2 regions of the Roseovarius sp. MS2 genome follow, and region 2 is predicted to be linked to the other one. Evidence: riboswitches for the same ligand, from Rfam matches in the RefSeq annotation. Region 2 holds a riboswitch; the other holds the start of a gene.
The links. Region 2 has a riboswitch for cobalamin ahead of ACLGGT_RS00790 (hypothetical protein). Riboswitches for the same ligand answer to the same signal wherever they lie in the genome.
Positions count from the first base shown of each region.

Region 1: linked by a shared signal. The riboswitch ahead of ACLGGT_RS05495 (CbtB domain-containing protein) and the one ahead of ACLGGT_RS00790 (hypothetical protein) in region 2 are both predicted to bind cobalamin.

Region 1 covers NZ_JBKHVF010000001.1:1,093,246-1,096,166, forward strand. The annotation lists gene smc (chromosome segregation protein SMC) at 1-1,369, opposite strand, end outside; cobalamin riboswitch at 1,583-1,806, shown strand; gene ACLGGT_RS05495 (CbtB domain-containing protein) at 1,840-2,004, shown strand; gene ACLGGT_RS05500 (CbtA family protein) at 2,008-2,688, shown strand; gene ACLGGT_RS05505 (hypothetical protein) at 2,744-2,921, shown strand, end outside.
Region 2 covers NZ_JBKHVF010000001.1:144,630-147,550, reverse strand. The annotation lists gene rseP (RIP metalloprotease RseP) at 1-628, shown strand, start outside; gene ACLGGT_RS00795 (OsmC family protein) at 647-1,117, shown strand; cobalamin riboswitch at 1,168-1,367, shown strand; gene ACLGGT_RS00790 (hypothetical protein) at 1,470-1,766, shown strand; gene ACLGGT_RS00785 (DUF1127 domain-containing protein) at 2,022-2,249, opposite strand; gene ACLGGT_RS00780 (P-loop NTPase) at 2,498-2,921, shown strand, end outside.

The sequences.
Region 1 (2,921 bases), 950 kb from region 2:
CCGCCTCTGCGCGGGCGACCGCCTCGGCCTCGGCCTCTTGTGCGGCGGTGTGGTCGGCCTCGGCGCGCGTTAGGGCCGCGCGCAAGTCGGCTTGTGCGGCGCGGGCACGTTCGGCCTCGGCCTCGCTCTTGATCAAGGTCTTGCGGCTATCCTCTAGAAGGCGCTGTGCAGATTGGTGGCGGGCGGCAAGGCGCGCCATATCCTCGGTCATCTGGCTGAGATCATTTTCCCGCTGTTGCAGGATTTGCGCAGCCTCGCGCGCCTCGGTTTGGGCCGCTTCAAGCCGGGCATCGTGGCCCTCGGCCCCTTTGGCAAGTTCGCCGGCCTCCCATTCCAGACGCGCGATGGTCTCGCCTGCGTCTCGGTTCAACCCCGCCTCGCGCTCCATGTCGCGGGCGAGTTGCTCGATCCGGCTGCGCAGCGTGGCAATGCGGTCGCGGGCGGACGCCTCTTGTTCGGTCAGGGTGTCACGCTGCACGCTCAGGCGTTGCAGGATTGCCGCCGCGATGGCCTCTTCTTCGCGCAGCTTGGGCAGGGCATCTTCGGCGCGGGCGCGCACCTTGGCCGCCTCGCGTGCAGCCAACTCTGCGCGAGCGGCGACTGTGGTGCGCTCGCGCAAGTCATCCTCGGCACGAGCACGGGCCAAATCGGCCTCTTTCCAGCGGCGATAGAGCAACAGACCCTCAGCCAAGCGCAGTTCTTCACCAATTTGGCGATAGCGTGCCGCCTGCTTGGCCTGTCGTGCCAATTGCGCCAGTTGGTTTGCCAGTTGCTCGACCACGTCATCGACACGGGTCAAATTGGCCTCGGCCCCGCGCAGCTTCAATTCGGCCTCGTGGCGGCGCTGATAGAGGCCGGAAATGCCAGCGGCCTCTTCCAGGATCCGCCGCCGCGATTTCGGCTTGGCGTTGATCAGCTCCGAGATTTGCCCCTGACGCACCAAAGCGGGCGAATGCGCGCCGGTTGAGGCATCGGCAAAGAGCATCTGCACGTCGCGGGCGCGCACGTCCTTGCCATTCACCTTATAGGCAGAGCCCACATCGCGGGTGATGCGGCGGGTGATCTCAAGCTGATCGGCCTCGTTGAACCCGGCGGGCGCCAGACGGTCGGAATTGTCGAGGTGAATCACCACCTCGGCAAAGTTGCGGGCAGACCGGGTTGCGGCCCCGGCAAAGATCACATCCTCCATACCGTCGCCGCGCATTGCAGTGGGACGGTTTTCACCCATCACCCAGCGCAGCGCCTCAAGCAGGTTGGATTTGCCACAGCCATTGGGACCAACAACACCGGTAAGACCGCGCGCGATGATCAGATCGGTCGGGTCGACAAAGCTTTTGAAGCCGGTCAATCTGAGTTTCGAGAACTGCACCTGCGCGCGCGCCCTTCGTGTCCGGTGATTCCGTTGTCGTAGAATTGTGATGTCTGAGGGGCGGGCCTGTCAACGACCAACCACATGATATGGGGCGGTCACAGCATTTATCCACATGATATTGGGCGAACCGCCGCCAAGCCCCGCAGAAAGAATGCCGCGGATTGCCAAAAAGCGGTCGCAATCCTCCTTGACGGGTCGCAGAACAGCCTGCATACCGGACGGGCAAGGTTCCTCGTTTGGGTGCAAAGCGCCTCGGGGATGAAATGGGAATGACGTGCCGGTGGACCCAATTAGGGCGCCTATGCGTCAGCCGCCCCCGCGACTGTAAGCGGCGAGCCCCTGCCAGATGCCACTGAGGTGCCTATCACCTTGGGAAGGCGGCAGACAGGCGACGACCCGCGAGCCAGGAGACCAGCCCTGCGTTCGTCAATCCCGCCTCGGGTGAGAGGCGCAAAGGAGATATCGCCATGACCACATTGGTTCAAACTGCTGCAAAATCTACCGTCCTGCCGTTCATTGCCGCGCTCTTTCTGGGCTTGGGCATCGTGACCGTCGCAGGCCATGTGCAAGCCTCGGCACTGCATGACGCAGCGCACGATGTGCGCCACGCAACCGGCTTTCCCTGCCACTAACCTATGTTCTCAAAAATTGCGACCAGCGCGTTGTTCGCTGGTTTCTGTGCAGGGCTGATAGCCGCCCTGTTGCAGATGGTGTTCATTCAGCCCGTGCTTTTGCATGCCGAGTTGTATGAAGGGGGCACTCTTGTGCATTTCGGGGCAGAGGCGATCAGCGCCACGCCCGAATTGCCGGGGTTTGACGTGATGCGCGACGGGCTAAGCATCCTGTTTGCGGCGCTGATCTACGTGGGCTACGGGCTGGTTCTGGTGGCCTGTATGGGGATGGCGGCGGAATATGGCGTGCGCATCGACGCGCGCCGCGGTGTGATGTGGGGTTTGGCGGGATTTGTCGCGCTGCATTTCGCACCCGCTGTGTCGCTGCCGCCGGAAGTGCCGGGCGTGGCCTATACCGACATCACCGCACGACAAATCTGGTGGTGGGGCACAGTGATTGCCACGGCGGTGGGGCTTGGCTTGATGGCCTTTGGCAAAGGGCCGGTGATGCTGGCGGTTGCGATCGCGCTGTTGGCGGCACCGCATCTGATCGGCGCGCCTGAACCCGAAAGCTTTACCGGGCCTGTGCCACCGGAACTGGCCGCGCTCTTTGCTGCGCGTGCGCTTGGCGTCGGGATGGCGGCTTGGGTCTGTCTTGGCGCGCTTGCCGGGTATTTCTGGCAACGTGAAAGCGCCACCGCCTGACATGACATCACCCCGGCATCACGGTGCCGGGGCCATCCGCAAGGAGAGCGATATTATGGCAAAACCATTTGCCTTTCTCGGCATCGGCCTTTTTTTCGGAACAGGTCTGGGGTTTTTGATTGCCGCTACATCGGGCGCGCAGCTTGAGGGGCATGACCACGACCACGGCGCGGCAGTGCACGACCACAGCGCGCATGATCATGGCGGCAGCGCTCATGCCACACTGACCGAAG
Region 2 (2,921 bases):
TGTGATTACGGCGATCAATGGCACGCCGATTGTGGCCTTTGAAGAGCTGAAGGTTGTGGTCGAGGGGTCTAATGGGGCACCGCTGGCGCTGACAGTGTGGCGCGAGGGCGACGAAAGCCACGAGGTCACGATTACCCCGCGCCGGGTGGACGAACCGCAGCCTGAGGGCGGGTTTCGCACCGAATGGCGAATCGGGATCGCGGGCGGCATGGCGTTTGAGCCTGCGACCGAGCGGCTTGGGCTGATTGAAGCGGTGGGGGATGCGGTCGGCCAGACCGGCGACATCATCCAAAGTTCGCTGTCGGGCCTTTATCACATGATCACCGGGGCGATCAGCAGTTGCAACATGTCCGGGCCGATTGGCATCGCGCAGGTTTCGGGGGCGATGGCCAGCCAAGGCGCGGAAAGTTTCATCTGGTTCATTGCGGTGCTGTCAACGGCGGTTGGTCTGCTTAATCTCTTTCCGGTGCCGGTTCTGGATGGCGGGCATTTGGTGTTTTACGCCTATGAGGCCGTTTCGGGCCGCCCGCCGAGCGAGCGGGCGTTGCGGGTGCTGATGACTGTTGGTCTGACGCTCATCTTGTCGCTGATGCTGTTCGCCCTCTTCAACGATATTTTTTGCCCCTAAGGCGCGGGAGGGGTCAAGGTGACGGAGCATGATTATACTGCCCGCGTCGTCTGGACCGGCAACCGGGGCGACGGGACGCGGCATTACAAGGGCTATGACCGGACCTGGAATGTCGAGACGCCGGGCAAGCCCGTGATACACTGCTCGAACGACCCGCTGCTTGGCGGAAATCCCGGTCTGCATAATCCCGAGGATATGCTGATTGCCGCGCTCAGCGCCTGTCATATGCTGTGGTTTTTGCATCTGGCGAGCGATGCGGGCATTGCCGTGCAAGCCTATGAGGATGATCCGCTGGCGGTGGGTGAGACGGATAGCACCGGGGCCAGCCGGTTTCTGCGCGCCACGCTGCGGCCCCGGATTGCGGTGCCGGCGGGAACCGATCTTGGGCGGGTTGATGCGTTGCATGGGCAGGTGCATGCGTTCTGCTTTATCGCGCGGTCGGTGAATTTTCCTGTGAGCTACGCGGCGCGGTATCGCGTTCTGGCGTGAGCGGCGCGGGCGGCGTCGGTTTCAGACTTGCAGATCGGGGGCCTGCGCGGCTAGGCTGATCCTGTCAGGGTGCCGCCCTTTGGGGCGGAGAATTGGGAAGCCGGTGTAACTCCGGCGCTGCCCCCGCAACGGTAAGGGAGGGCATTTCGGCGATAGGCCACTGGGCAATTTGTCCGGGAAGGTGCCGAGATGCGAGGGCCATTTGGCCTGCCGCCCAAGCCCGGAAACCAGCCTTGGCGGATCGTCGAATCGCGGGGTGCGGTGCGGGCGTGCGCGCCTCGTCTCTGTCGTGCCATGGCCCCTGCTGCTCTCGCCCCATCCGACCCGGGGTGCGGTCGGGGAGAAGAGCAGAATGAGTTTCCTAAGAATCATGAATGGGCTGGAGCGTGATCCGGCCATCGGGCGTCAGGCCGAGCAAGTGGCGCGGATCGGGTTTTTGACCTGGGCGTGTTCGGTTGAAGGGCCTGTCACGGCGCAAGTGGCGCGGGCGGCGTTGGACTGCCCCGAAGCCGTGGCGGCAGAAAGCGACGCGGCGCGGGCCTTTGTCGGAATCTTGCAAGAGGCGAGCCGGGCGTATCTGGCAGGCACGATGCGGCGCGGGCGCGCGCGTGCAGCACTAAGCCTTGCCGTGCGGCTACCGGAGGGGTGAGCCGCGCGGGGCGGTTCGTGCGACTAGTGAAAAGTTTGCCCTGTCTTGCATCCGCGCAATAAAAAACGGCGGCACCAGGGAGGAGGAGGGGTGCCGCCGTTTCCTATACGTCCGGCCCAGGGAGGAGGAGAGGGCCATTCGCAAAACGAAGGGACTTGTTCAGTCCCGATTTGACGGCCCCGAGCATCAGGGAGGAGGAAAGATGCCCGTGACCGTAACAGATACCCCAGGGAGGAGGAGGGGGTATCTGATCCTTTAGTACGACCGGTGGCCGTAAACTGTTTCATGCGCAACGCGGCGGATTTCGCTACGGTGCAGGCCCAGATCGGCGAGGTCATGCGCGCTAAGTTGCGACAGCTCATTGACCGTGCGGCGATAGGTGCGATAATTCACAAAGCGCTGCATTGCAGCATAGACAGCCGCGCTCAGGTCTTCGCCGAGGACGGCGGTGGCGGAGCGGCTGGTGTTAAGCGTCGTCGGCATTTTCGGGTCCTTGCGGATTTGATTGTATTCAGGTTCGGCGGGGTTCGTTTCGCCATTTGTTGAGAGTAAGATACGCCTTTGCTGCGCGTGCACAATACCCCTGATAAGCAATGCTGCTATGCAGCAAATGCATAAGCTAAAAGTGACCTAAGGTTAAGCAAATGCGGCATTTTTTAGGCGTTATGTGAAGACTTGCTGCTGTCGCCGTGATGGTGGCTGAGGACCAACCCAGGACCAAAGGACCGAAGATGAACGATTTTCGCAGCGAACTTGAAGCGCGGTTGCGGCATTTGGAATTGCCGGATGGCGGTGATCTCATCTCCCGAGACATGGTGCGGGCGCTGACCGAAGAGGCCGGTGAGGTGCGCTTTGTCATCGAGGCCCCAAGCCCCGAGATGGCGCGGATGATGGAACCCTTGCGCGCCGCCGCCGAGCGCGCGGCCCTGAGCCTGCCGGGGGTTGTCCGGGCGCGGGTCGTGCTGACGGCGCAGGCGGCCCCGCCTGTGCTCAAGCTGGGGCAGCATCCCAAGGGCGGCAATGCCTCTATTAGGCCCGAGGGCATTGGCGCGTTGCTGGCGGTGGCCAGCGGCAAGGGTGGCGTGGGCAAATCAACCGTGGCGGCCAATCTGGCGGTAGCGCTGGCGCGACAGGGGCGGCGCGTGGGCCTGCTTG